3 regions of the Paenibacillus sp. V4I5 genome follow, and region 1 is predicted to be linked to each of the others. Evidence: riboswitches for the same ligand, from Rfam matches in the RefSeq annotation. Region 1 holds a riboswitch; each other region holds the start of a gene.

What was found. Region 1 has a riboswitch for ZMP and ZTP ahead of rpiB (ribose 5-phosphate isomerase B). Riboswitches for the same ligand answer to the same signal wherever they lie in the genome.
Region 2: another riboswitch for ZMP and ZTP. It lies ahead of QFZ78_RS14120 (bifunctional 5,10-methylenetetrahydrofolate dehydrogenase/5,10-methenyltetrahydrofolate cyclohydrolase); the one in region 1 lies ahead of rpiB (ribose 5-phosphate isomerase B).
Region 3: another riboswitch for ZMP and ZTP. It lies ahead of QFZ78_RS36490 (DJ-1/PfpI family protein); the one in region 1 lies ahead of rpiB (ribose 5-phosphate isomerase B).

What each region holds. Positions count from the first base shown of each region.
Region 1 covers NZ_JAUSZB010000002.1:4,643,836-4,654,720, reverse strand. Annotated here, with positions in the region: gene QFZ78_RS23255 (ABC transporter substrate-binding protein) at 1-937, opposite strand, end outside; gene QFZ78_RS23250 (serine hydroxymethyltransferase) at 1,076-2,326, opposite strand; gene QFZ78_RS23245 (TIGR01440 family protein) at 2,392-2,997, opposite strand; gene rpiB (ribose 5-phosphate isomerase B) at 3,038-3,496, opposite strand; ZMP/ZTP riboswitch at 3,600-3,680, opposite strand; gene QFZ78_RS23235 (low molecular weight protein arginine phosphatase) at 3,757-4,350, opposite strand; gene QFZ78_RS23230 (manganese efflux pump MntP) at 4,409-4,969, opposite strand; gene QFZ78_RS23225 (L-threonylcarbamoyladenylate synthase) at 5,034-6,107, opposite strand; gene spoIIR (stage II sporulation protein R) at 6,170-6,934, opposite strand; gene prmC (peptide chain release factor N(5)-glutamine methyltransferase) at 7,073-7,954, opposite strand; gene prfA (peptide chain release factor 1) at 7,954-9,030, opposite strand; gene ychF (redox-regulated ATPase YchF) at 9,065-10,165, opposite strand; gene QFZ78_RS23200 (PilZ domain-containing protein) at 10,244-10,885, opposite strand, start outside.
Region 2 covers NZ_JAUSZB010000002.1:2,673,027-2,683,911, reverse strand. Annotated here, with positions in the region: gene QFZ78_RS14125 (hypothetical protein) at 53-232, opposite strand; gene QFZ78_RS14120 (bifunctional 5,10-methylenetetrahydrofolate dehydrogenase/5,10-methenyltetrahydrofolate cyclohydrolase) at 359-1,210, opposite strand; ZMP/ZTP riboswitch at 1,273-1,352, opposite strand; gene QFZ78_RS14115 (FAD-dependent oxidoreductase) at 1,433-3,682, opposite strand; gene QFZ78_RS14110 (AraC family transcriptional regulator) at 3,806-4,588, shown strand; gene ytvI (sporulation integral membrane protein YtvI) at 4,648-5,760, opposite strand; gene map (type I methionyl aminopeptidase) at 5,780-6,526, opposite strand; gene QFZ78_RS14095 (winged helix-turn-helix transcriptional regulator) at 6,565-6,924, opposite strand; gene QFZ78_RS14090 (heme biosynthesis protein HemY) at 7,142-7,444, shown strand; gene QFZ78_RS14085 (YuzB family protein) at 7,444-7,665, shown strand; gene QFZ78_RS14080 (glutathione peroxidase) at 7,718-8,212, opposite strand; gene QFZ78_RS14075 (esterase-like activity of phytase family protein) at 8,383-9,873, shown strand; gene QFZ78_RS14070 (TIGR01777 family oxidoreductase) at 9,928-10,812, opposite strand.
Region 3 covers NZ_JAUSZB010000002.1:7,697,912-7,708,796, reverse strand. Annotated here, with positions in the region: gene QFZ78_RS36520 (hypothetical protein) at 1-156, opposite strand, end outside; gene kduI (5-dehydro-4-deoxy-D-glucuronate isomerase) at 349-1,182, shown strand; gene QFZ78_RS36510 (DeoR/GlpR family DNA-binding transcription regulator) at 1,217-1,972, shown strand; gene kduD (2-dehydro-3-deoxy-D-gluconate 5-dehydrogenase KduD) at 1,991-2,743, shown strand; gene QFZ78_RS36500 (sugar phosphate isomerase/epimerase family protein) at 2,744-3,574, shown strand; gene QFZ78_RS36495 (GlcG/HbpS family heme-binding protein) at 3,637-4,110, opposite strand; ZMP/ZTP riboswitch at 4,261-4,339, shown strand; gene QFZ78_RS36490 (DJ-1/PfpI family protein) at 4,402-4,995, shown strand; gene QFZ78_RS36485 (hypothetical protein) at 5,172-5,393, opposite strand; gene QFZ78_RS36480 (Ger(x)C family spore germination protein) at 5,508-6,632, opposite strand; gene QFZ78_RS36475 (GerAB/ArcD/ProY family transporter) at 6,629-7,729, opposite strand; gene QFZ78_RS36470 (Ger(x)C family spore germination protein) at 7,785-8,906, opposite strand; gene QFZ78_RS36465 (GerAB/ArcD/ProY family transporter) at 8,903-10,003, opposite strand; gene QFZ78_RS36460 (spore germination protein) at 10,000-10,885, opposite strand, start outside.

The DNA of each region.
Region 1 (10,885 bases):
ATGCTTCGAATGTTACGCCTCCTTCATCATACCTCGTAATCCGGAACGGACCCGTCCCGACGGGCAGCATGCCCGGATCACTCACTTTCTGAGCACTGTACACATCAGCCGGTACGATCGCGGCCTGATAGGAACTTACGTAGTGAGGAAACATATAATTCGGCGCATTCAACTCGACTCTTACGGTCAGCCGATCCACTGCGCGGATGTCTCTGACGGATTCCAGCAGCCATCGGTTTGGAGAATCTTCCGTGCCTAGCTTGCGTACCCGATTAAGTGAAAAGACCACATCTGCCGATGTCATCTCACGACCATGATGGAATCGCACCCGTTTACGCAAATAAAACGTCCAGATCGTTGCATTCTCATTACATTCCCACTCATGGGCCAAACCTGGCTCTAAGCTGCCGCAAGCAGGATCAAAATAGATCAGCGTATCGAAAGCCTGCTTCACGAAATGGAGATCACCAGAGAATAGCACATCCACAGGGTCTAGGGTCAAGACTCTCATCTGCATTGGCAATCGAAGGGTTTCAGGATCGCCAGACTCCAGGGTCCCTCTATACCCGAAGTAACTTCCTAACCAAGCTAGGAATCGATCCATGACTCCTGGATCCAATCCTTCTATTTGAAACAAACTCATCGCACTGTTCAAATTCCCCTGTTCAACATGCAATTTCGCTTCAGTAAACAATAGATCCTCGACGGAAGCCAGAAAACGGATCATAGAACGGTTGCCGCGCCCGCGACCCGGTGTCCAGGAAATCCATGCCATCTCAATCATCTTACGAATCAGTATTTTCACATTGCGTTCCGTACAATACAGGTAACCGGCTATTTCTTCAACGGACACGGGCACATCCATATCGATTTGTTGAAAATTGTGAACCCGCATGATGGTTGATTTCAACTGCACGTACTGTAAAACAAGCTGCATGGATGCAACCTCCTTTTACACGAATTATCAAGAAGTATAGGTCTGCCCCCATACTTTCGTCAACAGCCCCTGGACCGATAAAAGGGTAAAAAAAAGCCGACTCCAGAGAGCCGGCCTGAACATATTTTCAAATTACAATTAATAAGTTAAACCTGGGTAAAGCGGATACTGAGCTGTCAGGTCTTTCACTAAACCGCGTGCTTTCTCCAAAACAGCTTCGTCTTTCGGATTTTTCAGGGTAAGTCCAATCACTTTCGCGATTGTTTTCATTGCTTCTTCATTCATACCACGGGATGTTACAGCCGGTGTACCTAGACGGATACCGCTAGTAATGAACGGGCTTGTTGGGTCAAAAGGAATCGCGTTTTTGTTAGCTGTAATACCAATTTCGTCTAGAACGTGCTCAGCATCTTTACCCGAAATGTTCAAGCTGCGCAAATCGATCAGCATCAAGTGGTTATCCGTACCGCCGGAAACAAGGTTAATACCTTCAGCTGTTAAAGCAGTCGCCAATGCTTGCGCATTGTTGATCACGTTTTGTCCGTATGTTTTGAAATCTGGTTGCAGAGCTTCACCGAAGGAAACAGCTTTTGCTGCAATAGTGTGCATCAAAGGACCACCTTGGGTACCTGGGAAAACGGCTTTATCGATCGCTGCTGCCCAAGCTTTGCGCGTAAGAATCATACCGCCGCGAGGACCGCGAAGCGTTTTATGCGTTGTTGTCGTTACGAAATGTGCATGCGGCACTGGGTTCGGATGCAGACCAGCAGCAACAAGACCTGCGATATGAGCCATATCGACGAAGAACAGCGCGCCTACATCATTAGCGATAGAAGCCAAAGCTTCGAAATCGATCGTACGCGGGTAAGCACTTGCGCCAGCTACGAGCATGCGAGGCTTGTGTTTGAATGCAGCTTTACGAACATCGTCGTAATCAATGCGGAAATCTTTCTCGCTTACACCGTAAGCAACGAAGTTGTAGAGAATACCGGATGCATTCACGGGGCTGCCGTGCGTTAAGTGACCACCATGTGCCAGGTTCATACCCAGTACCGTATCTCCAGGGTTTAGAGCTGCCAAGTAAACAGCCATGTTGGCTTGTGCGCCGGAATGCGGTTGAACGTTCGCGTGCTCAGCACCGAAAAGCTCTTTTGCGCGATCGCGAGCGATATCTTCAACGATGTCTACGTGCTCGCAGCCGCCATAATATCTTTTGCCTGGGTAACCTTCTGCATATTTGTTCGTTAACACTGTACCCATAGCTTCAAGAACAGCTTGGCTAACGATGTTTTCAGATGCAATAAGCTCAATTTTGTCACGTTGACGGGCAAGTTCAAGGTTCATGGCTGCTACAATTTTAGGATCTTGTTTGCTCAAAAAGTTTGTCATATTAAATTCCTCCTACAGGGTAGTCTTATCTGATAAGTCTTAATTCCATTTGATATGTTAAAAGTTTAACAATCCGCATCGGGTGCGGCTGTTTGATAGAGTTGTTCCGCTTCATCAGGTAGGTATACAGCTCTTGTACCGCCAATCAGCTTAGGCCGGGTAAAAGCCATCGTTACATAGGCATGGCCAATATTACGCACTGGCGGCCTTGCTGGCACAGCAACTGGGCGCAGATGCATCCCGATGAGCGTGCTGCCAATATCGATTCCGGCATGTGCCTGAATCGTCTCGACAACGATCGGCTTCGTGAAATGGCGATACGCATAGGAGGCCATCGAACCTCCGGCCTTTGGCACTGGAATGACTGAGACTGGCTCAAGCTGAGGCGCACGCAATAGCAGCTCTTCCTCAATAACGATTGCACGGTTCAAATGCTCACAGCATTGAAAGGCTAAGTGCAGCCTGAACTCGCGGCTTATGCGCTGCGCCGTTTCGAAGAGCGGCTTAGCCGCATCAAGCGTACCTGATGTACCGATCCTATGCCCGAGAATTTCACTCGTGCTCGTTCCGATAATCAGAATGTGACCTGATCTTAGATTGCCGACTTTGACCAATTCCCGAAGATTCGTTTCAAAAGCCTCGGCAACATTAGAAAGAATGGAATCTGTCATCATGATCCCTCGTTTCTGGAATTTTCCGTTAGGAAATATGCTATGGATGCAATGTGAAACGGTCTTCGATACTTTGCACTTTGTTAATACGATTCTGGTGGCGAACACCTTGGGAAAACTCGGTTTCGAGCCAGATTTTCACGATTTCCTCCGCTACACCCGGTCCAATAACACGTTCCCCTAGGGCAAGTACGTTCGTATCATTGTGCTCGCGCGTCGCTTTCGCTGAAAATAGATCGTGTACGAGTGCACATCGGATACCCGGAACCTTATTCGCGGCAATCGACATCCCGATACCCGTTCCACAAATCAGAATCCCTTTGTCAGCTTCGCCTGATACCACTTGCTCACAAACTTTAAGCGCATAGTCGGGATAATCGACCGAATCTGCACAGCTGCAGCCGTAATCGACGACTTGGTGACCTAATGACTCAATAAAAGGAATGATAACATCTTTCAAACGATAGCCTGCATGATCCGCACCTAAGGCAATTTTCATGAATAGAACGCTCCTTTGCTTGTTCGAATTCGACCATCCTATTATATCCCAAAGCTCACCAGAAAACGAAAAAAAGAGCGGACACGCTAGAAAACGCGCGTTGCTCTTTTGCCCAGGCGACCGGCCGTATAGCTCAATGCTCCATTGTGGTTACTCCCACTCGTCGCCAGTTACATTGAGTCTTGATTGATACCTCTATTTTATCGCATTCTACCCCATGTGTAAAGATGTATCCGCAATTCGTATATCTGAAACCTGAGTTATTTGGAGTCTTCGTTTCGTGCACGTATTTTCTGAACCAATTTATCTAAACTCCCGCTGATTTCCTCTGCCGTTCGTCGGTAAATCTCTATGGAGCCTCCATACGGGTCAGAAATATCAAAGTCGGGAATCGCATGTTCAAGTTTAAAAATGCGGCTTCTTTCTTCAACAGACACGGCTTGCGAAAGAGCCTGTTTGAGCTGAAGCTCTGTAACGAGCTGCTCCCTTTCCTCAATCGCCTGTAAAATACGAGCATCATCCTCGACGTACTCTTTGAGCGTAAAAGTTTTCTCAATCGCACTCGGAAACCGCTGGATGACCGTGCGTTTATGCCCCATCGTCATAGTCAAAATGAGATCAGCCCAATTCACTTCAGACTCTTGGATCGCCAAAGAACTAATGGACTCCTTGAAGCCCGCTTCCTGTAAAAGCGATGCACTATTTCGGGAAATTGGACCGCCCGTCACCGCGGATACCCCTGCTGAACGAACCTCCGCCGCAAGTCCTTCTTGGTGCACCCTGATACGCAGCAAACCTTCTGCTAATGGACTGCGGCACGTATTTCCTGTACAAACAAATAGAATTCGCAACATGATTCCCTCCTAATCGTAAACATAAGCTAAGACGAAAACTTTCTATACCAATATTGTATCACAGTAAAAACTTGATCCCAAACGTGAGCAAAATAAGTCCGCCAAACGCCTCGCCATACTCGCCTACCCAGCCGCTTACCCGTCTGCCAACCAACAATCCGGCAATAGATAGCAAGCCTCCAAACAGACCAAAGATCAGCACCGTCAACACAATATCCGTTGCGAACATACCAAGGGATACACCCACGGAAAATGAATCAATACTGACACTAAGTGAAAAGATCGTTAGACCCCAAATTGTCCTATGATCAAAAGAAGCCGCTTCTTCTCCACGAATCGAACTATATACCATATGCGAACCCAAAAGAATAAGCAAACATCCCCCGGCCGCTGTAGCGACATTCCCTAGCAGCAAAGAGACATATTGCCCCATAAACATCCCCATCAAAGGCATAAGAACGTGAAAAATACCAATCACGAAGCTAATTTTCATAATATCAATCAAACGAATACCCTTCATCCCTATGCCAATCCCTAAGGAAAATGCATCCAGGCCCAAAGCAATCGCCATAATAATAATTGTTACCAGCTGCCCAAATTCCACCCCAGATGCGAGCATAGCGCTATCCCCCTTGTCCACGTTTCTCTCTCAAGATATGCGGACAAACAGGGAATCATGCTAGCTAAACACGTACAAGCCGGTGACCTGCTGCTTTACGAAGTCGATTCATAATCGCAAGGCCAATCCCCGTTTCTGGACAACCCTCTGCAGCAATATATTGAATGCCTTCTTGATCAAATTGCCTTAAGGCAGCATATAGATCCTGAGCAATTGTTTCCGGTTGCGATAATGATCCGCAGGCAATAACCAAATCAGCATCGTAACGAGAAGCTCTCTCCTCAAAAGTAAGAATACCCGTTGATTCATCACGTGCCTTGGCCGCATCAATATCGTTTTGAATCCATTCAGCAACAACTTCTGCATCTTCACCTTGAACGATATGCATAAATCCTTTTGGTGCGTAATGTGTATACTTCATCCCCGGAGCACGCGGTGTTTCGGAATCTTGTACCTCTTCCCGCTCTGGCTCATGAATCCGAATAGCAGGCAGTGCCGATTGCAGCTGCTCTGACGTAACACCGCCAGGACGTAGAATGTATAGCTCACCGCCTATAAGCTCGATCACAGTCGACTCGACACCAACCCCAGTTGCTCCACCATCCACAATCCCGCCAATCCGACCATCTAAATCATCTTTGACATGAGAGGCGAGTGTTGGACTAGGTCTGCCTGAGCTATTGGCACTCGGCGCGGCTATAGGAAGTCCCGCTTCACGAAGAAGCTGCAAAGCCACTGGGTGATCCGGAATTCGCACGCCCACAGTCTTAAGACCAGCGGTTACTAACGGCGAAATGCCACCTGTTTTCACAGGCAGCACAATGGTAAGAGGTCCCGGCCAGAAAGCCTCCATAAGCTGGCGATGATCCGCCGTAACACGGTCAGATAGAATTAAACTCGAGAGCTGTTCGACACTGGCAATGTGAACAATCAGCGGGTTATCTGAAGGCCGACCTTTCGCAGAGAAAATCCTTTCGACAGCTGCCGTATTCGTAGCGTCTGCCCCAAGACCATATACAGTCTCTGTAGGAAAGGCTACTGTTTCACCACGTTGGAGAAGCAGGGCAGCTTCAGCTAAATCCCCACCTATCTCGGTCCCTATACCCTGATCCACTTTCCAGTATTTTGTCACGATCATCTATCATCCTAACTTCAAAATAAAATTCTGATCCTAAATGGTAACAGGTGACTTATCTTAGCTTAGCTGAACCACGATACGATCTTCTTCACCATTTCCCAGATAAAAAACTTAACTTGTGGCTGCTTAGCATCAACGGATTCCGTTTTTTCTTCCACTTGTGCATCCTTAACCTCTTTAGCGACAGGGTTAGACTTGTCAGGTTTAGCCGTAGGTGCAACTTTACTGTCTTTCTGTACTGATGTAGGTGTAGGAGATGACTTTACCTTTCCAACATCCTCTGTATTCGCTACAACAGCAGCCGATGCTACCGCTTCTCCAGATAAGGAATCCACGAAACATAATGGCGGAAACAACACACACCACCAGTTCTGACCTTCCCCCGTTCCAATCGTCACGCGCAGCGCTTCATATTCTCCCGCTGGGTACACTTCATTTCCGTACATTTTTGTTGGAAAAGGGACTTTACCGAGCTCAACTGTATGTGAATAGCTATAGCCACGTGCTTGAATCATTTGTCCAACTAGTATATCAAACTCGGGCAAGTGGGCTTTTACTACTTCTCTTGCGTCATCCAGCGATTGGGGTCCAACGACCCACTCCTGCATACGAGCAATAATAGCATCACGAATCTCGCGTTTCAACGCTTGATCCTGCGCCGAATCGGAGTTTGCTAGAATACGTAAGCGAATAGATTCTTCCGGTATCGTAGGCGAAATAACAGCCGCATTTGAACGATTCGATTCCCAACAAGTTATCATAACAATAAGTGCAAAAGCTACTAATAATAAAGATTTATAAGTTTGACGATTAGATCTCTTAACCATGAGGAAAAGCCCCTTTCCCTTCGCTTCTACTAGCCAGTATGGGCAATAAGAGGAGGAGCTAAACCTAGTAATCTATTTAAATTTGTGAAAAATGATAGAGTTGGAGTGTTCGTTCCTATTGCTACGAACTCCCACTATTTATAGTGATCTGATCGCGATCACATGGCGATCAATGCCCTGGAGATCCGACACGAACCGGATCTCGTCCCAGTCAGCGGCGGCGCGCAGCATCGCCGCCACAGCCTCCGCCTGCCGAATGCCCACCTCGAACCCGACCACAGTCGGGATTCGCGGCAGCTGCGGCAGCTGTGAGATCATCCGGCGGTACAGGTCGAGTCCCTCGACACCGCCGAATAAAGCCGTGTGCGGCTCAAACAGCCGCACCTCCGGCTGAAGCGCCGGCAGGTCGCCATCAGGGATATACGGTGGGTTAGACACCAGTATATCCGGCGCGATCCGGCGCGCAATAAAGGGCTCGAGAAGGTCCCCCTCGAGCCACTCCACCCGCGCAGCCACGCCGTGGCGCTGCGCATTCACGCGAGCCATCTCCAGCGCTGCCGCGGAGATATCGCTGGCCGCCACGCGCCACGCAGGGCGCGCGTGTGCCACAGTCACCGGGATCGCTCCGCTCCCGGTGCCCACATCCGCAAGCAGCGGAGCGCCTTGCGCGAACAAACGCGAGCCCTCGTGGAGCAAAGCTTCCACGAGCAGCTCCGTCTCCGGGCGCGGAATCAGCACGGCCGGGCTAACCGCAAAAGGAAGGCCGAAGAAATCCTGCTCGCCGATAATATACTGCACCGGCTCACCCGCGGCCTTCCGATCGACTAGCTGGCGCCATGTTTCCGCCAGCTCAACAGGAAACTGTTCCGGAAAACGGAACAGCAGCTCCGTCCGACTGCAGCTGAGCAAGTGCTGCAGCAGTAGTTCCACACAGGAAGCAGCCTCGGCTACACCGAGCTTCCCTAAAAAAGAAGAAGCCTCTACAAAGGCTTCTCTTAAACTCTTAGCAGCTGTCGACATCACATTGCCTGCTCCCCGTTATCCAAAGCATCGGACTGCGCTGCAATCGTGAGCGCCGAAACGATCTCTGCCATGTCACCATTAAGCACAGTTTCTAAGCGATGCAAAGTCAAACCAATACGGTGATCGGTAATCCGGCTTTGCGGGAAGTTATACGTACGAATCCGCTCGGAGCGGTCACCCGTACCAACCTTGCTTTTACGCTCGCCCGCATATTTCGCTTCCTCTTCCTCACGCATTTTATCGGAAATACGTGTACGAAGTACGCGAAGTGCTGACTCTTTATTCGAGTTCTGCGATTTCCCATCCTGACAAGTCGCTACGATACCCGTAGGTACATGCGTCACACGCACAGCGGATTTCGTCGTATTAACCGACTGACCGCCCGCTCCACTGGAACAGAATGTATCCACGCGAATATCCGCATCATGGATGACAATCTCTACATCTTCCGCTTCCGGCATAACCACTACCGTCGACGTTGAGGTATGGATACGTCCACCTGATTCCGTTACAGGAATTCGTTGTACACGGTGCGCCCCACTCTCATACTTCAACTTACTATAAGCGCCTTTACCGGTGATCATGAAAATAATCTCCTTAAACCCGCCCAAGTCGTTCACAGAAGCATCGAGTATCTCCGTTCTCCATCCTTGCGCGTCCGCATAGCGCGTATACATGCGATACAAATCACCCGCAAACAATGCAGCTTCGTCGCCGCCTGCCGCACCGCGAATTTCGACGATTACGTTCTTATCATCATTAGGGTCTTTAGGCATCATGAGCATTCTAAGTTGTTCTTCCAACTTGGCGGCTTGCTCGCTAAGCTCATCAATCTCCATTTTGACCATTTCACGCATTTCATCGTCCAGCTTTTCGTTTTGCATCACTTTCGCATCGGCCAGCTGTTCGCTCACACTCTTATATTCGTTATAAGCATCATATGCTTCTTGAAGATCAGATTGCTCTTTAGAATATTCTCTAAGCTTCTTCGTGTCACTCGTTACATCCGGGTCACACAACAGTTCGCTTAATTTATCATAGCGGTCCACAATGGACTGAAGTCGATCCAACATATCGGATCACTCCTTTCTTTACTTTTTTTATTAATTACACATTAAATCTGAAATGCATGACGTCTCCGTCATTCACCACGTACTCTTTACCTTCGAGACGCACTTGGCCTTTTTCTTTCGCACCATTCATCGAGCCTGCAGCTGCCAAATCATTATAAGAGACGACTTCAGCACGAATAAAACCACGTTCGAAATCGGTATGAATAACACCAGCCGCTTGAGGAGCTTTCGTTCCCTTGCGGATTGTCCATGCTCTTACTTCCTGTACCCCAGCTGTGAAATACGTGTACAAGCCAAGTTTTCTATAAGCTGCTTTAATCAATCTATTCAAGCCGGACTCTTGAAGTCCCAACTCTTCGAGGAACATCGCTTTTTCTTCTTCTTCCAACTCGGCGATTTCGGATTCAACCTTCGCACTGATCGATACCACTTCGTTGTTTTCGCTCTCAGCAAATTCTTTCACAATTTTAACAAAAGGATTTTCGTCTGCTGTTGCTACTTCATCTTCACTCACGTTTGCCGCATAAAGCACGGGTTTCATGGTCAATAAATGAAGATCGCGCACGAGAAGTTTCTCATCTTCGCTGAGATCCAAACTGCGTGCCGGTTTATCTGCATAAAGCGCTTCTTTAATACGCTCCAAACACTCCACTTCAGCAACAACCTTTTTGTCGCCGCCCTTGAGGTTTTTGCGCGAACGCTCAATCTTCTTCTCTACCGACTCAATATCTGCCAAAATTAATTCAAGGTTAATCGTTTCGATATCCCCGATCGGATCCACTTTACCGGAAACGTGGGTAATATTATCATCTTCAAAACAACGAACAACATGCACAATGGCATCCACTTCACGAATGTGTGCCAAAAATTTATTTCCAAGCCCTTCACCTTTGCTCGCGCCCTTTACCAAACCGGCAATATCAACGAATTCAAAGGCTGTCGGGACAATGCTCTTAGGCACAACGATCTCTACCAGCTTCTGCAATCTCTCGTCTGGTACTTCAACTACCCCAACATTCGGATCGATCGTACAAAACGGATAATTCGCAGATTCTGCCCCCGCCTGTGTAATTGCATTAAACAATGTCGATTTTCCTACGTTCGGTAGACCGACGATACCTGCTTTCAAAGCCATTGTAGTTACAACTCCTTAATTTTCGAAAATCATCCTTCTTATTATATAGCACTTGGAACGCAAAAAAAAGCCTGAAGGCTATTGATTCGCCGCAGACTTTTTTTCCGTTGCTCTTTTAAATTGCGCTTCCCGCTTCTGTACGAAGTAAGTTTCGATCTGATTCGTAAGGATAAAACCCCTTAAGGCATTGGTTTTCTCCTGTGGAATGTCGATATAACTTGCCCCGTAGTAGAAACCATTTTCAACCTTTTCTTTTCTTACAATTTCCATCGAACAAGGCATCGTAAAGCCCAAATCCAGTTCAACTTCGAGCTGTGAATGCTTTTGAACGATCTTATCAATCATAGAATTATCATTCATGGTAAATCCTAAGCCATTAATGGATATATTTTTAATTGAAATGCCAAGTGGATTTTCAAATTGATGTTTATTTCTTTTATTCATATCCTGAAGTCCGAATAAGAGACCTGTATGTTTCACATCCACACGTGGAAACTCCCGTTTTTCTGCGAATTTTTTACGATTTTCTGGTGGATTAATGACAATGACGGAGCCGAATTCTTTGGCAACAACGGTTGTATTCATCACAAACAAGCCGGATTTGGTATAAACCGTCATTTTCGCTTTATCACCAAGTTGAAAGACATCGTATTCCGGTAATTCCACCTCAATAATGTCTCCAAGTGCATAGGTTAGTACGCCAGTGGCTACGAAATCGTC
Region 2 (10,885 bases), 2.0 Mb from region 1:
GCGAGCGATTTGAAATCGCTCGTCAGGGCTATATGCGGTGAGTGAGTATGGATTAATGGTTCGGTGTCAGCAATTTATCTTCTAAGGATTGTTTAACCTTCTTGATCGCATCTGTCTCTAATTTGTGGTTTTGGTTAAATTTAGTGCCTGTCAATGCAAGCGCTTCCTTAACCGTCATTTCTACACGAATCAATTCTTCACCTTGCGGGATTTGTACGGAATTGTTGCCCATTTGTATCACTCCTATGTCAACTTTTTGAAGTGGAAACCTTGATTTGATGCACTTTTAATATAACATACCATGTGAGGTTAAGCAAGGGTTATTAAGACCTATTTTAGAAAAAAGAATGTCGGAAACTCAAGTAATCATTTTACTTTTTTCGGCAGCAAGGACGGTGTGTTTGAGCAGCATTGCGATGGTCACCGGGCCTATTCCAGCAGGGACAGGGGTAATTGCGCTGGCCTTTTTGTGACAAGCATCGAAATCGACATCGCCAATATTACCAGCATTATATCCAGCATCTAAAACGACAGCACCTTCCTTCATCCATGCTCCTTGAATAAATGCAGGTTTACCAACGGCTGCAACGACAATATCAGCTAATCCGATGATGAGGGGGAGATTACTTGTTTTTGAATGGCAAATGGTTACGGTTGCGTCTCTATTCAGCAGCATAAGTGATACGGGTTTACCTAGAATAGGACTCCGACCAACGATTACCGCGTGCTTGCCTTCAATTGGAATCTGATAATAATCAAGAATAGCTAGAATGGCGGCTGGGGTACACGATGGAAAGCTGGCCATTCCAAAAGCATTTTGAGCAAAGCCCTGTATGGTGACACCATCCACATCTTTTTCGATCTGAATAGCTTCAAACGCGGCTCTTTCGTCAATATGGTGTGGAACCGGATGCTGCAATAAAATACCATGGACCTGAGGGTCCGCGTTTAATTGTTGGATAACGGCAATAAGCTCCTCTGTTGTCGTTGCTTTATTTAGGTGGATTCGTCTGGAATCAATGCCTAGCCGCTTGCATGCACTGCTTTTCATACGTACATAGGTTTCGGAAGAAGGGTCATCGCCAACAAGAATCGCAGCTAAACATGGCTGGATACCTCTTGCAGACAGTTGGTTGATTTTTTCGACTAACGTTTCTTTGATGCTTTTCGCAACGCGTGTACCATCCAAAATTAATTTTTCTGAATTCATTTTACCCTCAACCCTTCATTTGTTTGTAAAAACACAAAGAGGTAAGGGGGATGATTCCCCCTTACCTCTGCCCAGGCGTACGGCTGTAACATCAATGTGCTTCCTCATGGGTATCCATGCTTCGCCAGTCACACATCAACTTTTAATTGATCTTATCATAATTGCAGGTTATAGAATATGCAACTCTTAGAATGATTTATGGCTGTTGTTGATTGCCTTCGATTAACCATAACAACGAATTTCAACAATCTCTGCCCGTTCCGTCCCATTCGTCGCTTCAACGACCACACGAAGTCGATCCGTCGTCACAGCTTCCGGTAAAAGATGAACATGTTTGCGCGTATGATTATCGAGCCCTTCAGCCACTGTAGTCCAGTCACCGCCGATGAAGGCCTGAAGTTTGTAGTCTTTGACCAGTTCAGGAAGGATCTCGAATTCCGTCCGATGATGATGCAAATTAATTAAATCTTCGTTCACGTCATCATTGAAAGTGAGATGTACGCTCTGAATCCGCACAGCCTCCGGCCAACTGACTTCAAGCCATTCTGGCTGGGAGGCATCCAAGCCAGCCGACGACCACAGATGTGGGCCTCCGTAAGGACGCTTATACCCATCGGCGGCTTTATCGGCTGTGAATGCGGATGTAGGAGAGAGCAGACGGAAGCAGATTGGCTTCCGATTGAATGCTTTAGCGCTCCAATCAATGACCGGCTGATGATGATGCATATCACCGAAATCTACGGTGTCTTCTGATGCAGCATCATGTTTGAAGGACAGCACGCCTGTCTGAGGCTTGGCGGATAGATGAACGGAAAGCACCGGGTTGCTTCTGAGAATGATAAAAGCATTCTGAGCGGTTTCAGGACGCCAAGAAAGGGCTGCCTTTACCCACTGTTGAGAACCCTCAGCCACTGCAACTTGAATAGACGTCACCTGTGTGTGTGGGACGTAGTTCTGCGGCTTCCCAGTGCTCCAGAGCTCGACTGTCAGCTCCGTAGCCTCCGAAGCATCCAGCAGCAGCTCGATGCCGTCAATGAACGGATCTACGGGCACGAGCAGCGCCACATGCGCGATCAGCGGCAGCACCGACGCAGATTGCTCGAGTGCAAGTCGCGTCATGGTGCTGGACGCGGTCATCTCAGCGCGGAGCACGAGGTCGGCCGCATCCGCGTTCTTCAGACCGAGGACGGCTGCATCTTGTCGAAGCAGCGTCTGCTGAAGCTCGCTTAAGTGGCTGCTGTGCAGCTCGCGGGGGGAGATGCCCTTTGCCGCACATAGCGCGGCTCCTGTGCCCGCGGCTTCGCCTATGACGGCACATGTCGCCATGACGCGAGTCGTGCCAAAGGCTACGTGGGACGCGCTGATGTTGCGTCCCGCCATCAGCATATTCGTCACGTTGACGGAGTAGAGGGAACGGAACGGGATATGATAATTGCCGTCTATATGCATGTGCTTAGATCCTTTGGCTGTGGCATACATCCCTTGCGGTGGATGTAAGTCGATCGACCAGCCACCGAAAGCGACACGGTCTTCAAACAGCTCCTGGGCGATGATATCGTTCTGGTTGAGCACGTAGTCCCCCACGAAACGACGATATTCCCGTTTCCCCGGAATGGAGCCGATCCATTCGAGCGTCAGGTTTTCACTCTCGAATTTACCGGAATTTTTGATATAATCCCATATACCATAGATGACAGAGGACAGCTCATCCCGGATTCGCTCATTTTCATGAACAACATCATGCTCACCGCCCCATTCAATCCACCAATAAGCGCAGCCATTATCTCCGCTGCGAATGACGCGTTTCATAGGAATAGTGGTTTGTGTGATGTCTTTCGCGAAGCTTGGTGCGATATATTTGACCGGGCGACCTGCGTCTTTTGTATAGAACAACAGGGTGCTTCCAAGTGTAATATCGTCCGCGACAAGTGGTGCCCATTCCTCATTAAACTCCTCTTGGGCTTCACGCCCAATACGATACTTCGCACCTGCGAGGAAACCGACTAACCCGTCGCCTGTACAATCGAGGTAAACACGACTGTCAAAACGAATACGTCGTTCAGATCCCATCATCCAGCCTGTGACAGAACGAATCGTTCGACTTGTCTCGTCACCATCAGCGTGGACTTCATGGACATCCGTGTTCAAGAACAACGTGATATTCTTCTCTGCTTTGACTTTTTCCAGTACGATCAGGTCCCAGATATAAGGGTTTCCATCGATATTGCGGTACTGGTTCTCCACAAATAGTTCACCCATGATACCGGTTTCTCTAGCATTTCGATGAATACCGTGGGAGGTAGCACCACAAACCCAGACGCGAATTTCGCTGCTGGCATTGCCGCCAAGGACAGGACGATTTTGGACGAGAGAGACGCTTTGGCCTAATCGAGCTGCAGCGATTGCCGCGCAAACACCTGCTAATCCTCCGCCGACTACGGTTATGTCTGATAAAACGATTTCATGCTTCATAACTTAGCACCTCACTAGTTCATAGGATATCTTTAATTTCATTGTAAAATATCCTATTCTCATTTAACATGCAGACAGTTACAATGGACATATACTTTATTTCAATGTGGAAGGGGTGAAAAAGTGCCTTTTCGTGATGTAACTATTAAGCTCATCTCCCATGTCTATTGGCACCGTAAAGTGGCGTTTATGCTAGAAGAAGATGAGTATCCTTGTTGGACGATATTTGCCGTAGAAGACGGCAGATTCTTCTATCGAGTTGGGGAGCAGAAAGGCGAAGCGGCGTTCGGAGACTTTGTCATCTGTCCACCCCATACCGTGTTTCAGAGGAAAACACTTGAACCCCTGTCCTTTCACTTCCTGCAGTTTGTATGGTTGTCTAAACCTAGTTTAGGTGATATAGCCTTCTGGAAAGGGAAATTGACGATTAACGATACAGATCGTTTATCTTCCAATTATCGATATTTGAGACAGCTTCCCGGCTGGGATGAAGAGAGCACGCTGCATAAACAGCACATGGTGAACGATTTATTACGTTTGGTCAAAATGGAGCGAGATCGCAAAGATGACCCTTCCACAGAAGTCGACTTGTTGATGGAGAAGGCCCGGAGATACATGACAGAATATGCTTATGCAAGCCTATCCCTATTGGATTTGGCTGTAACGCTGGGACTAACCCCCGTACAATTCACCCGTAAGTTTCGCAGGGCGTTCGGGCAAACACCTTCTGAGTTTTTGAATGAGATGCGTCTCACAAGGGCTCGGCATTTGCTGGAGGAATCAACGCTTACTTTGGATGCGATTGCCGCGAAATGCGGATTCGAAAACGGTTTTTATTTGAGCCGCGTTTTTACGCAAAAAATGGGCATGGCTCCATCGATCTACCGAAGCAGGCATCGCGTATAAAAAAAGGCCCCAACTTTTCCTGAGGAAAAGCTGGAGCCTTTTTTCGTTGATTTGGGACACTAAGGTCCGCTATAAGGTAATTTGCCTTGAACATACTCATCTTCAGGCTTCCGAATCCAGCGTTGTAGGTAACCTTGCGTATACAGAGCTTTGATTAGAATGATCAATACAGGTGAAAGGATGACCCCTGCAAATCCAAAGAGGGAAAGGGATACAATCATGAAGGCTAAGGTCGTAAAGGCCGATACCCCAAGTGATTCCCCAGTAATCTTTGGCTCCATAACTTGTCTGACGAGGATGACGACCAGGAGTAAGGCACTTAGCCAGATCGCTAGGGTCGTTTGGCCAACAATGAACAGGTAGATGATCCATGGAATGAACAAAGTTGATACGCCGAGTAGCGGCAGCACATCGAATAAGCCTGACAACAGCGCGATGGAGAAAGCATTGTTTACTCCGAGCAGGAGCAGGGCAATGAAGACAACAATGAACGTCAATAGGATCAGTTTGGATTGTGCCTTTATGTAGGATACGATACCCTTCACCACATTTTCTTTAAGAAAAAAGAAGACGGATTTGAAGGTTTTTGGTGTTTTTTCACCTGCAAGACGTTTCCAAGAATCAATTTCAATGCTAAGGAAGTAGGCTAAGATAATCCCGACGATGAAGTTGAACATGAAGGTTGAGAAGGATGTCAGCGAGGCTACCAATCCAGATAAGAAAGCAATGATAAACTTGGAGGCATTGCCGGCGAATTGCCCAGCATAATCTTTGGCTTTCACAATAACGTCAGGTGGCAGCGTTTGGAATCGGTCATTCAAATCGCTAATTCTTTGCACAATTTGATCGTTGAACACCGCTTGATATTCATCCACCTTATCGACAAGACTCATGATCTGGCTGGTGAAAATGACAGCGGCACCGGTTAGTGCGCCAAGGATGATAAGGACGAAAATTAAGGTCGAAATCGCCGATGCGATTGACTTACGTATCCCTTTGCGGTTCAAAAACCGAGCAAAAGGCTCGATCATCATGAAAATGATCAGAGCCAGGAAGATAGGGGTAGCGATGCGATACAGGTAACTAAATAACAGCATGAATAAATAGACGGTTAGAACAATGAGAGCAATGTCAAAGGCTGTTCTCCAATATTTCTTGTAAAAAGAAATCATGCATGTTCCTCCGGTATCATTATTGTTCGGTCAAAATAATCGGCCCTTGACTCGTGATGGCAATCGTATGTTCATATTGAGCGGACAAACTGCCGTCATAAGTCCTTGCTGTCCATCCATCTTGATCTACTTTGGAATGGTATTTACCTACATTAAGCATCGGTTCAATCGTGAAGACCATGCCTTCTTTAATCCGCGGCCCTTTGCCTGCTGGTCCATAATGAGGCACTTGCGGCTCTTCATGCATTTCGGAGCCAATCCCGTGACCAATAAAATCTCTTACAACGGAAAAACCATGCGATTCGGCGTACACTTGGATGGCATGTGACACATCACCGATACGATTGCCGGGAACGGCTTGCTCAATTCCTTTGTATAAAGATTCTTTCGTTACTTTCAGCAATTTCTCGGCAACTGGAGAAATGTTACCCACCGCATAAGACCACGCGGAGTCTGCCAACCAACCATCTATACGTACAACCATGTCGATGGTTACAATATCGCCGTCATTCAGAGGCTCCTTCTTAGGAAAACCGTGACAGATCACGTCGTTGACGGATGCACAAGTGGCATATTGATAACCGTGATACCCTTTTTGCTCAGGAGTGGCCCCGTGCTTAGTCAGAAAGCCCTCTACGAATTGGTCGATTTCCCAGGAGGTTATACCAGGTCGAATCATCTTGGCAATTTCTTTATGACAATCAGCCAGGATGCGACCCGCTCTGCCCATCTTTTCAATTTGTTCTTTTGATTTGATTGTGATCATCTTGCTCCACTCCTCTGGTGATATTCCCTAATTATTCATTATGTCCACTTTGCTGACCATAACTTCATTTCTTTTATTATTTGATGCAAATCCTGGCCTTTGGGTGTCAAAGTATACTCGACCGTAACAGGAACCGTAGGGTAAGCCATTCGTTCCAAAACCCCATGTTCCTCAAGGTGACGAAGGATATCCGTTAATGATTTAGGGCTGACTCCAGTTATCTGGCGCTGCAGCTCGCCGAAACGTTTCGTTCCGCAAAATAATTCGCGAAGCACGAGAAAAGCCCATTTTCCACCAATAACTTCAAGTGTTCTCTCAACCGAGCATTCGATTTCTTTGGGTACTTTAGGAACATAGTTGCTGAGTGGAGCGACTTTTTCATTCTCTAGGGTTGACATAAGACCGCTTCCTTTCAAATTGAATGTATGTAACTAACTTATATGTAAGTTAGTTACTTCCGTGTAATTAGTGCTCTTTGTGCTCACTACTATGTATTTTAAAGTTCGTTTAGTGAATTAGCAAGAAGTAAGGGATGACTTGGGACAAAGGTTGATTTCGTGCCTTAGATTCTTTACAATAAGAAATAAAAATTAATGTTTCAGGAGATGTGTACATATGAACGTCAAAATTTCTCGTAATGCTGCTAAAGTACTTCAATTGGAGCTTGATAAAGAAGAAAACAAAGGATTATTGGTTCGCGTTCAAGTGACTCATTCGCACGGTGACCATGCTCACTATGGTTTGGGTCTTGACGATAAATCAGAAAATGACGTCCTTGTAAGCACAGATAAAGGTATTGACGTTATTCTAGATAAAAATGAGCCTTTGCTGGATGGCATCCGTATTGATTACTTCTACACACCAGAAGAAGGCTTCATGATTACGAACCCAAGCAAGGGGAATCACGGAGATCACTAATGCGCAATGATATTCGCATTTGTGATAAATGCAAACACATGAAAGTGAAGACTGCCCTTTCTAAGATAAGTGTCATTGCACCCGATGCTGAAGTCAAAGTTGCCTGCAAATCATATTGCGGTCCTTGTTCCCGATTTGCATTTATTTTTATTAATGGACGCTATGTGACAGCACCAACAGAAGACGAAGCGATTGAAAAGGCGAAAAAGTATGTAAAATGAGAAAAAGCATCCGCCCACTTTGGGGTTGGATGCTTTTTTACATTCAAAGAAATTAAGCATGAACTGCTGATTTCTCCAACAGCTTGCGAATTTGGCTGTCTATTTTGCTTGGAGAAGTGGTAGGGGAGAAGCGTTTAATCACATTGCCTTGCTGATCAACTAAAAACTTTGTGAAATTCCATTTAATGCTTGAACCGAGAAGACCTGAAGCCTGCTTTTTCAGGTATTGGTAAAGCGGATGGGCGTCTGCGCCGTTCACATTGATTTTGGAGAACAACGGAAAGGTAACACCGAAATTAATTTGGCAAGCTTGCTCGACTTGAGCATCGTCGCCGGGTTCCTGGTCCTTAAATTGATTGCACGGAAATCCTAACACGCTAAAACCTTGTTCCTTATATGTGTCATGGAGCTCTTGAAGTCCTTTGAATTGAGGAGCAAAGCCGCACATCGTTGCGGTATTCACAATAAGCAGCACTTGACCTTGGTAATCAGCAAGAGACTTTTCTTCACCGCGGATTGTACGAACTGTAAATTGATGAACGTTCAAAAGGGCCGCCTCCTTTGTTTTATCTTACACAAATTAAATGTGTGCAATTTTAACGGATTTGAAAAGCTGTTTTTTTAGTTTACATTTTTTTCATATCCCTCTGACACTCCACGAATATATAAACATTATGCTTATCACAGTGAAAGTTTATTAGATGATGGAGGGTTTATATGAAAAGATTACTCAGAAGAAAACGACTGCTAATTGTACTTGCGGCCATTTGTGCCGTTTTTACAACAACTGTCGTATCCGCAGGACAAGCTACGTTGGAGGCTATTGCTGTAAAGTTTCAACTAACTTCCGGCGGGAAAACGCTTACGCTTGATAAAGATCCCGTTGTCATTAACGGTAGCACATATGTTTCTCTTCGTACCATTGGTGAAGCGCTTGGTAAACAAATCGAATGGAATGAATGGAATCAATCCATCACGCTTAAAGATATTCCTAAAGTGACTGGTAAATTTGAGTGGAAAAATGCTCCTGTGCTTGATAAAGGTATTCAAGAAGGCGGGTTCTCAGGTCTGGTTCACTTAGCTAAAGATGCTGCAGATACGTTCTATACGTTGGCAGATCGTGGACCCAACGGTGAAGTAGGTAAAGATAAACTTCGCACATTCCCGATCGATAACTACACGCCACGTATTTATAAATTCAAAATTACGAACGGAAACATTGAAATCTTGGAGACGATCAAACTCTCGCTTCCGGATGGCAAATTAGATAAAGTAAGCCATAGCAAATACATAACAGGACTGCCGAACTTGGTTGGAATCGATGAAGTTCCTTATGATGAGAAAGGTGTTACGAAGCTGGCTTATGATCCGGATGGTCTTGATCTGGAAGGTATCGCATATAGCCCATCTGACGATACATTTTGGGTTTCAGATGAGTATCGCCCATCCATTCTTCAAGTGAAACGTGATGGCACGATACTAGGACGCTACGTCCCTAAAGGCGCTAAAGACAAGCTCGTTCAAGCCGGTGCTCAAACGCCAATTTTTGATACACTGCCTGAGGTTTACAATACGCGTATTTCCAACCGTGGATTCGAAGGGGTGACGATTTCCCCAGACGGCAAATTCTTGTATACGTCCATTCAAAGTCCAATGGCAAATCCGGATAAGAAAACAGGGGAGTCATCCAGAAATCTGCGTATCCTCAAAATGGACCTAGCCACGAAACAAATTGTGGGTGAGTATGTTTATGTGGCTGAGCAAGCTGGCATGTTCGTTAAAGTGAATCAAAAAGATATCGTGATCAGTGATCTCTCCGCACTATCCAGTGATGAGCTGCTTGTGGATGAGCGTGATAAGAATGCGGGTGCTGACGCACAGCTGAAACGAATTTACAAATCCGATTTCTCTAAGGCTACGAATATTTTAGGAAAAGATACAAGCAAAAACTTGGAAAGCCTATCCGTTCAGCAGCTCAAAGACCAAGGTATTCAACCAGTTAGCAAGGAATTAATTGTCGATATTGCTAAACTAGGATACCCGTATGAGAAGATTGAAGGCTTGACGGTTGTTGACAAACATACAATTGCGATTGTTAACGACAATGACTTCGGTATTAGCTATGACGATAAAGGCGTATTAACACTAACAAGCGCGCCAACACAGCTACAACTTATTCAAGTTTCAGACGACTTATCCACGAAATAAAGTAAACGAAAACCCAGTTCATCGAGGCGCTCTCGGTGGTCTGGGTTTTATTATTTAAACCATATCAGCGAGGGCTTTGTCTACGAAAGAATATTTAAACGTAAAGCCATGCTCTAATAATACGCGAGGGAGCACCTTCTGACCTTCCAAAAGCAGCGTAGATAACTCACCGAACATTATTTTTAAAATAAAAGCGGGAAGCGGGAAAAGATTAGGTCTCCGCATTGCTTTCGCTAAGGCCCGTCCAAACTCCCTATTCGTGACCGGATTCGGCGCTGTCGCATTAACAGGACCTAGCATCGCTTCATTCTGAATGCAAAAATCGATAAGCCTCACCATATCATCGATGTGAATCCAGGAGAGCCATTGCTTGCCGCTGCCTATGGGACCGCCAACACCAAGCTTATAAGGCAAGGCCATTTTTGGGAATGCGCCTTCCTTGCCATCTAGAACAAGGCCAACGCGGACTTTTACGATGCGTGTTCCCTGTATCTGATCAGCCGCGGCTTCCCACTGTTCGACTACCTTCGATAAGAAATCCACTGGGCGATGCGGACTTCGTTCGTCAAAGGTTTCGGTTTCTGAGGTCCCGTAAACGGACATTCCTGAAGCATTAACGACGACTTTCGGTTTCACATCCATGCGTTCTACAAGCTGAGCCACTTGCTCAGCCGCTTTTAGACGAGACCCAACGATTCGTTCTTTGGCTGCAGCTGTCCAACGCTGATTTATCGACTCACCAGCTAAATTTACTATGGCATCCAGTCCTGCGAATGCGCTCGAATCCGTCTTTAGTTGATCCCAAGTGACGGTGCGTACATGCTCTATAACAGCTCTGGGTGAACGTGAAATATTGATGACTTCATGACCTTGCTGCTGCAAATGAGAAATCAATCGTTTGCCTATAAACCCGCTGCCGCCGGTGACTGCTACTTTCATCATTCAGCACCTCCTTTCTTTTATTATAGGGCCTATATACAATGTTTTCCAATCTGCGTTATTCTTCTCTTTA
Region 3 (10,885 bases), 3.1 Mb from region 1:
ATCATCGGGATCGCTGGTCGAAAACGCCTTTTTAATATTATCCATGATTTCCTCTACGGCCTCACTGACCATGTCTGTCGATGATATAGCTTCTTCACCAGGTTTGGTGGGATTCGCATCATTACTTATACGATCGTAATTGTGACTCTTGTCCATGTACTTAACCTCCTAGGTATTAACCTAACTGATGGATAGTTGTTTACTTATTCCGCATACTTTATTCACCCAAATAGAAACTTTTAAAACATAGGTCCAAAAACTCTTGCCTAAACCCCCTTATTGGAGTAAATTAAACCTATATGAACACATATCAACATAAATAAACCAAATTTGAGGAGAGATTAACCGATGGATATCCGCTACGCATCACACCCGAATGAAGTAAAGCAATTTGACACTGAACGCCTGCAAGCTGAGTTTCAAATTAACGCTTTGTTCTCACCTAATGAAATTAAATTGGTTTACTCCCACGTTGACCGTTTCATCATTGGTGGCGTGCTTCCTGTTACTGGCTCACTTCAACTGCAAGCTGACAAGAAAGAAATGGCTGCTGATTATTTCTTAGAGCGCCGCGAGATCGGAATCATTAATGTTGGTGGCAGAGGTACGATCACAGTTGACGGAACGGTGTATAACATGGATTCCAAAGATTGCATCTATATTGGTCTTGGCGCGAAGGATATTACGTTTGCTAGTGATAACGCTGCAGATCCAGCGAAATTCTACTTTAATTCAACACCTGCTCACCAAACATATCCAACGGTAAAAGTCGCCATCAGCGAAGCTACTCCTACTCACTTAGGTAGCATCAATACTTCTAACGAGCGTACGATTTACAAATATATCCACACAGGCGGCGTAAAAAGCTGTCAACTCGTTATGGGTATGACGCTTCTGAAGCCAGGCAATATGTGGAACACAATGCCTTCTCATACACACAATCGTCGTTCCGAAGTTTATTTCTACTTTGACATGCCGGAAGATGCGGTTGTGTTCCACATGATGGGTGAGCCGCAGCAAACACGTCACGTAGTTATGCGCAATGAGCAAGCTGTCATTTCCCCAAGCTGGTCCATTCATAGCGGTGTTGGCACGAACAATTACACCTTCATTTGGGGCATGGCTGGCGAAAATCAAATTTTTGATGATATGGACGCCGTGGCCATGAAAGATTTAAAATAGTCGGTAACCTCAATTTAGAAACGGATGACAACCGATGAACCCTCTACGCAGATATGAAACCATTATGGAAATACTTCTGGCACAGAAAGAAGTAACCGTTAACGAGCTTAGCGAACGGCTGGACGTTACAGGTAAAACGATTCGCGAAGATTTGGCCAAACTCGAAGAAAAAGGGCTGCTTGTCCGCATTCATGGCGGAGCGGTGCTCGCTCAAAGTGATCAGCTCGGCATACTTTCAACGAAAGAGCCGATCATTAAGCATGCCGATCAGAAATCCGAAATCGCGACGATTGCTCTGCGATACATTCAACCAAGAGATATTATTGCCCTCGATGGCGGCAGCACAACCCTTGAAATTGCTAGGCGGCTGGAAAATCAGCCGCTTACTGTTGTAACGAACGATTTATTTATTATCTCCGAGCTCTTGCATAAGGAAGAAATTCGGCTGGTTGTTCCAGGCGGCTACCGTCTGCGCAACATGCTCGCAGGTCCTGAAGCCGTGGAATATGTGAATAAGCTCAACATTCAGAAATCGTTCATTTCTGCCACTGGTGTTCATTTACAGCACGGCTTTACCATCTACACGAGTGATCATGCCGATTATAAACGTGCATTGATTAGAAACAGTGCAACGGTGTATGGCGTTGCCGATCATTACAAATTCGGACAGTGTGCCTTACGAACGTTCGCTGCCTTGTCCGAAGTGGCTATGATCCTAACAGACAGTGCCCTACCCGCTGATATTGCCAAGCAGTACCGTGATGCTGGCATCCAGATCGTAACTCAATAGTGAAAAGGAGTATCCTTCATGACACTTTTTAATTTAACAGGCAAAACAGCCTTCGTAACCGGCGCTTCCAGCGGTCTTGGTCAAGCGATGGCCATTGGCCTTGCTGAAGCAGGCGCAAAAGTCATTGCCGTATCCTCTTCCGAAAGCGTACAAACGGTAGAAGCCATCCGAGCATTAGGCGGCAAAGCCGAGCTGATCGCAGCTGATCTTAGCAACGAAGACATCCTTGAGGATGTGGTAAACAAAGCCATCGGCATCTACGGCGGCGTCGATATTCTCGTCAATAATGCCGGAATCATCCGACGTACGCCGGCAGTTGACCATGGACGTCAAGATTGGCATGATGTCATTGATCTGAACTTGAACTCAGCCTTTTTCTTATGCCAGCTGATTGGCCGTCACATGATTGAGCGCGGCAGCGGCAAAATCGTGAACATCGCTTCTATGCTGACCTACCAAGGAGGCATTAATGTTCCTGGCTACACTGCGAGTAAACATGCTATCGCTGGTGTTACTAAAGCATTAGCGAACGAGTGGGCCGGGAAAGGTATCCAGATCAATGCCATTGCTCCTGGTTACATGACGACCAATAATACAGCTCCTATCCTCAAAGATGAGAAACGCACACAATCCATTACAGATCGAATTCCGGCAGGCCGTTGGGGCTCACCAGAGGATTTGAAAGGTCCTGTTGTTTTCTTATCATCGAATGCGTCGGATTATATGAACGGACACGTACTATGCGTGGACGGCGGATGGATGGCTAGATAGATGGGAATCGGAACGTTAGCCCATGCTGCCGGCCATCTTCCATTGAAGCAATTAACAGAGAAGCTAAGCGGACGAGGCATTGACTTCGTTCAACTGGCACTCAGCAAAGCGATTAGTGATATTGACACCAGCCTCGGTAGGCTCAGCCCTGCTCTGGCCAACCACATTGGCGAGCAATTCCATCGTGCTGGTATTCGGATTGGCGTGCTTGGCTGTTATATCAATCCGATTCATCCAGATCCACTGCAGCGGCGTCATGAAATCAACCGGTTCAAAGAGCATCTGCGTTTCGCCAGAGACTTTGGTACCTCTATCGTTGCGACGGAAACAGCTGACCTAACGACTTACCTTTCGCAGGATTCCGAACGTTATGAAGCCATGGGTTGGGCAATCCTCAAGCAAACAGTTGAAGAATTGGCAGAGGAAGCTGAGCGTTGGGGTGTCTTCATCGGACTCGAACCCGTATTCACTCACACGTTATCTAGTACTGAGAAAATGGTTCGAATTTTGGATGAGATTCCTTCCAGTAATCTGGGGGTTGTGTTTGATCCAGTGAATCTAATGCCACCTACTGCTGTTGAGGCACAAGAAGTTTTCCTGGATCAAGCCTTTGCTGCTTTCGGTGATCGTATCGTCCTTGCCCATCTTAAGGATGTTGTCATTCAGAACAACAAACGGCAAGAGGTACGATCTGGTAAGGGTATTTTCCAAACAAAAACGTTCTTAGAGAAGCTGCACCGGGTAAAACCGGGGATCGACATCTCTTTAGAACAACTTGCGGATGATACGATTGACGAAACCATTCAATACGTAAGAAGCCTTTTGAGTTAAGGAAATTGGCCCCGTTCTCTCTATCATCTGAGGGACTGGGGCTTTCCTATTTGAAATGATGTCTATTTCTTTATATCAGGCTCTGTCATGACTTCATACGCGTTACCCAAATAAGACTGCAGCGCCTTTAACGCCGCAACCCCCACCGCAATATCATCCTCTCCATTTCCTCCACTTACACCGACTCCTCCAATGACACTCCCGTTCACCACAATCGGAAGCCCACCGACGAAAATGGCAAATTTACCTGGCATCATTGCATGAATACCAAATGCCTCACCATGGATGGTTGCTGGGCCACCTGGCTGATTAAACAAATGCGTAGAACGCCTGTGACCGCTAGCTGTAAAAGCCTTAGCTATGGCGATTTCCGGGCTCGTATTGCGAGCGCCATTCATTCTTTCTAACGCAATTAGATACCCACCATCGTCTACGATACATATCGTTTCGGCTGTATTCGCTTCTATTGCCGCTTGTATGCCTGCTGCGATCATGACTCTCGCTTCCTCTACTTCAAGCTTATACACCGATTTCATAAGTCATTCCCTCCCAGCTTGTCGGCCATTATGACGTACGCAACAAACGCCTCTTCCATTCATATGGGGACGTGAAAGGTTTATGTCATGGTCGTCACTTGAAAAAAGATATTGAATTTCGGTGCGAGTAATTGTAAGATTATAGAAATCAACCCGATGTGTGACTGGCGTAAACATGGATAACCATGAGGGAGCACATTGCTAACAGCCGTACGCCTGGGCAAAGTATTTGATCCTTAATCAAATGCTTTTTTGTGCTTTTATGACAATTGAAAGGTCAGGTGGCTGTGTATGAAAATGGCATTCGTACTATTCGATGGAATGACCACGTTAGACTTCGCTGGCTTCTTTGAAGCTATCACATGGATGGGCATTTTGGGAGCCAATGAGAACGTCACTTGGGATTTTTGCTCCAATAAGGAGGAAATTACGGACGACCGAGGCTTAACTGTAAAGGCAAGACATGTCTATCCCGACCTATCAGGATATGATCTCCTGTTTGTACCTGGCGGATTTTCAACGAGAAGCCTTAGATTCGACTCTGCCTTCATCACTTGGCTCCAAACCTCAGCTAAAGTGACTTACAAAGCTTCTGTGTGTACAGGTGCGTTGTTACTAGGTGCAGCCGGATTCTTACATGAAAAAAAGGCAACCACCAATCCTTCCGCTTATGACTTATTGACGCCTTACTGTTCCGAAGTCGTTAAAAAACGAATCGTCAGAGACGGGAATCTTTTTACCGGCGGCGGAGTTTCGGCATCCATTGATTTAGGATTATTCGTCATTGAATCGCTTACTGATTCACATTTCGTACAGCAAGTTCAACAAAAGATGGATTACCCTTACTATCAAGCGGGACAGTTATCAAATGTAAATTTGGAGTAATAAGCTACTCGAGAATATACGGCTTACACTTTGCCTTGGACGAGAGTGTGAAAGAAAAGTGTTTAATTACTCGCTCATCCCTTTCATGTTGTTGCACTTTGTACAACAGGGGGGAACTTTCAAAATAAAATAAGCCCACCCAACACTCATAAAGTGTCTGGATAGGCTTATCTGTATTATTTTTTAGGTTGTTCACGGTTAACACGAACGGGCCTCTCGACCCAATTCTCACGATTCATACGTTGAACCTGATTTATCGGATTCTTAAGATCGATAATCTCGACGGTTTTACCCTCCGCTTGCATGGTGGCCGCTAGCTTTTCCTTATAACCCGTTCCAGCCGCTGGTCCGCCACCTCCGTTGCGTTTACCCTTGTTCCAAACTCTGCCTTTACTCATTTCACCACTCCATTTTTGTTTTAAGTGTAAAGGCATAAGTAGAAAAACGCAAATTTTTGCTGCCAATCATGATCAACTTTATGTCAAAAAGGTGGTTACACGCTCCAAAATCAGTCACTTCACGGGCCCCATACTTCCTAAGATCACCTTAACGGAAACATGAATGTCTGCCTTTGACAGCGCTTCTCCCCAATGATCCTCCACTTTCTTGTATTGACTATATTCGTGGGCCCGCGCATAGAGACCAAGCCCGATCGGATCGATTTGATGCTTCTGTATGTTTTTGATGAGGCTATCGAATTGCTTTTGCATATGTTCAGAAATCATTTTCTCTAACTCTTTTCCATTCTTTCGTACATCAAAGGGGAATAAACGTTCAGTAAGACCGGCTGGCATTTTAATGTTGATATCGAACCGAAACTTGTTCTGCTTAAACGAGGTTTTTATTTTCGTTTTCATTCCTTGAACCGATATACTTAAATGGTCTGTATGGAATGGACCGCTCTTCTTTTCACCAGGAATCGGAAGTGTAAAGCTAACAGGCTTCTTGGCGTTTTTATTCAATATTTGAAGTAAACTGGTTTCCTCTATGTTCAGAGAGGTTTTATACTTCCCTTTATGATCCAGAAGCGTTACGCCAACCAGCCTGATCTGTTTGGCCTTGTCCAACTGAATTTCGGAAATATAGGGCGTAACCCCCTTCTCATACATTTGCCAATGCAGCTGCTGCAGTGTTGTTTTTGCCGTTTCCGATCTAGCGCTCTTCGTATCGATCATCCCCCGCAACATTAAAGGTAACATCGGCTGATCTTTCGGATGTAGGAATATTATGTCGGAGATATATCCATCGACAGCGATAATTCTGGGTGTTAATGGATTTTTCATATCACGAAAGAAGACGTCAAGTATCCGAAACCAGTCTTCATGTTCCAAGATGCGTTTCCCAATAAGTATGACCTGAACTTTTCTGCCTGTAATAACTCCTGGCGCAAATTCATCTTGTTTCTCTCTCGATTGACGAATTGTTTGCGATTTCACTTGGACTTCTAGTGTTTTCTTCTTTATATCTCTGCCATATGCAGGGCTATTCATATATACAAGCATGTTGTTTTCATTATCAAGATCCAAACCGAGAGCTAGGTTGTTTGTGGTATCTTCCAGATCCAACCGGTCACTGCACCCCGGAACAATTGCAATCATCATGATAATGAACAAAACGTACAGCGGCTGCTTGTTCATAAGTGCTTCCTCCACCCCAAACGATCATGTATCCATACATACAGGAGTAAACAACCAGGCACTAAGTACTCAACAACAAAACCGATCTGACCAAGCAAAGTATTCATCCGTTCACTTTGAAAAAAAGTAGGCATGAAGAAATACGTGCCCACAGCGATGAAAAGCCAAAGCAGCCGCAAATGATTGCGGTGGTCCTGCTTTCCAATTAGCCAAGTTGTACAAAAAACGCTCATGTACATCGTGGGTATCCATGACAATGAAAAGATAAGTAAATAAAACGCGATAAATAGCACTTCGATCCGTGATATAAACTTAAACTCGATAGCTTTCAATACATTGATCGTCGGTTCGTTGTACTCCAGAATTTCATCTGGACTGAAATAGACGAAACAGATAACGGTAATGAACAAATACATGAGCATCGTCAATGTATACGAGATAACGATTCCTGCTGCGGCCTTCCGCTTGTTTTTGAGAAACGGATACAAAATAAACGTGGTTGAAAAACCTATATGATAATATAAAGTGTATGGTAACGCTGCGAAAACAGGCTTCCATCCTTCTTTAAGAACAGGAAGCAGACGGAGCCAATGAGCATCCTTAAGCGGAATCAAATAAACGAAGGGGATCCATAGAGATAGGAGTATTATCACTTCCACATATCTGCCCAATATGCGTGGTCCGTTCCGCACAATAACATAAGTGGGAATGAGCAGCAGAAGCATAATGATATAATCAGGGGTTTGCTGCAAAAGGTATTGCTTTGAAATCAATATGGTATATACGAGACCTGTGTATCCGTAGTAAAAGAGATAGAGGGCAAATAGGACGGCTCCCGCTTTGCCTGCCCATTTGCCCAAGTACATCGACAATAGATCTAACAAGGTACCATCTGGGTACCTCTTCATCACTTGTATGACGATCAGACTCGCCACTATGGAGATGACCCAAACGATGATGAGCGCAATCCAGCCTGCCGTGCCTGCCTGTTCGGCTAATACTCGCGGCAGCGACAAAAATCCGATACTCACAACCATTCCGAAGTTGAGAAGGATATACTGCATGAAGGTGATTTCATTCAAGGTATATTTTTTCACTTGTTGTCCCCCTAGAGCTTTCTATTAAGAAGCGCATCGTATGCATACAAGGCTGTTACTTCAATGTTCCCATAGCTCCTATGATTGTTTTAACGGAAACATGAATGTCCGCATTGGCCAGCGTTTCACCCCAATGATCTTCCACTTTCTTGAAATGGCTATATTCATGCGCTTGCGCATAGAGCCCGAGCCCTATCGGATCAATTTTATCCGTTTGTATTTTCTTTATGAGGTTTTCAAAATTCATTTGCACTTGTTCGGTAATCTTATTCTCTAACTCTTTTCCTTGACTACGTACGTCGAAAGGGAACAAAAGCTCCGATAGTCCAACGCGCATGGTAATGTGCATATGGAACTGAAATTTGTCCTTGAGGAAGGAGGTCTTGATTTTCACCTTTATTTCATCCGCGTTTAAACTTACTTTATCTGTATGGAACGGTCCAATCTTCATTTCGCCGGGAATGGGAATTGTTAAGTTGACGCTCTTTTTTGTATTTTTTTGCAATATGCGCAGTAGAATAGTTTCCTGCATGTTCAGAGAATCAGCATATTTCCCTTTATGATCCAACAGTGTCGTCCCTGTTATCGCAATCTGCTTATCTTTCAATCGAACTTCAGAGATGATAGGAGTGACACCCTTTTCACGTATTTGTTGGTGCAGCCCCTGTAAAGTCGTCTTAACCGTTTCCGATCGGGCGTTCTTCGTTTCTACCATTTCCCGCAGCAATATGGGCAGCATCGGCTGATCTTTCGGGTTCAGGTATATGATTTCAGAGAGAGGTCCATCGAAAGCAATGATCCTTGGAGTTAGCGGATTTTTCGGATCGCGAAACCAAACATCCGTTAATTGGAACCAATTTTCTTGCTGCAATATTCGCTTAGATAGTAGTAGGACTTGAATACTTCTCCCTTGGAAAACGCCTTCTGTATAACTGTCTTGTTTTCCTCTTGATTGACGATTCGTCTGTGGTTTCACTCTAAGTTCACGCGTTTTTTTCTCGACATTTTTGCTGAAAACTGGAGATGTGCTGTATAGAATGAGCTCGTTTTCTTTATCGAGATCAAAACCTACTAATAAGGCATGTGTAGCATCTTCCATATCTAACCTGTCACTGCAGCTCGCAATGATGACGATAACCGTGGCGATGAGTATAGCATGAAGGAGCCGCTTGTTCATAAACGCTTCCCCCACTGAAAGCGATCTTGCACCCATAAATATACGAGTAAGCAACCGGGAAAAACATATTCGATTCCAATACCAATCTGAATAAGAAAATCATTCATGCGATCGTTCTGATTAAAAGTTGGTATGAAGAAAAACGTGCTCAGAGCAGTGATCAACCACAGTATCCGCAAATGATTGCGGTGATCCTGCTTTCCGAGCAGCCAGCTTGTACAAAAAACACCCATGTATATAGTAGGTATCCACGCTAATGAAAAAATAAGCAAGAAAAACGCGATAAACAGCACTTCCATCCGTTCTACAAAATTAAATTCGATGGCTTCTAAGATATTAACCACAGGTTCGTTGTACTTCTGAATTTCGTCTGGGCTGTAATAGACAAAACAGATAACAGTAATGAACAAATATCCAAGCATCGTCAGTGTATCGGAGATCAAGATAGCGCTAGAAGCTTTTTGTTTGTTCTTCAAAAACGGATACAAAATAAACGTGGTAGCAAATCCGATATAAGAAAAGAACGTAGTAGGTACCGCTGAGAATACAGGCTTCCATCCTTCCTTTAATAAGGGAACCATATTGAGCCAATGGGCGTCCTTGAGCGGAAATAAATATACAAATGGTATCCACAAAGAGATCATATAAACAAGTTCCGCATATCTGCCCAAGACGCGAAGTCCATTACGTGCAATCACATAAGTGGGAATGAGCAATAATAGCATGACGGTAGATGCCGAAGTTTGCGGCAAAAGCCATGCCTTCGTGAGCAAAACCGCCTCAACGAGCCCAGTATAAGCGTAGTAAAAGAGATAAAGGGCAAAAAAGATAGCAGCCACCCTGCCTGCCCATTTGCCCAAATATCGTGCTATTAGATCAAACAATGTTCCTTCGGGGTGCTTTTTCATCACCTGAATAACAATCAAGCTTGCTGCAACCGTAATAGCCCAGCCGATGATAAGTGCGATCCAGCCATCCGTGCCTGCCTTCTCGGCTAATTTTCCCGGCATTGCCAAAAAGAACACACTCACTTGAATGCCGCTATTCAGAAAAATGTATTGCATAGAGGTGATCTCATTGTAAGCATATTTCTTCATTTCCCATCACCTTTTGGACGATTTGATCCTTGCCTCTGCGATTGGGTCGCTCTTGTGCCTAGAGGACGCTTGCCCATTTTCCACAGCGGTAAACGGACGAACGTATCTTTCCAATCGGCAAACCGAACTGGCGCGAAAGGAGTACTGTACGGTGTTCCAAGCGATTCGAGCGCAATCAGGTGTCCGATCATCGTCATCAAACCAATAATGATGCCAACAATGCCAAACATGGAGGCAGCAATCATCATGCCGAAGCGGATAAGCCGGACGGCTGCGACCATATCATAGTTGGGCAGGATGAACGATGCAATGGCCGTAAAAGCAACGACAATCACCATGATATTACTGATGAGTCCTGCCTGTACGATCGCCTGCCCGATGACAATCCCCCCAACAATACCAACGGTTTGCCCAACTGGAGCAGGCAGGCGCACACCTGCTTCCCGCATCATTTCTAATGTGACCTCCATGAGGATCGCTTCTACAAATGGCGGAAATGGTACTCTTCCTCTGAACTCACCAATCGTCAGAAGTAATTTAACTGGGATGATCTCGAAATTAAAGGAGATGACAGCAATATAGAATGCCGGCAAAAATACGGCAACAAAAAATGCCAAAATCCTCAGCAGCCGTATAAAAGTAGCAATCGACCATCGTGTGCTATAGTCGTCGATATTCTGAAAAAATGACATAAATGCCACCGGAGCGATCAATACGCTCGGTGAACGATCTACGACTACAGCGAATCTTCCTTGTAATATTTGTGATGCCGCAGCATCCGGTCTTTCCGTCGTAATAAATTGCGGGAATGGGGAAAACGGATTGTCCTCTATCAACTCTGCCAACTCACCTGTGTTGATGATGACATCAACATCTAGCTGC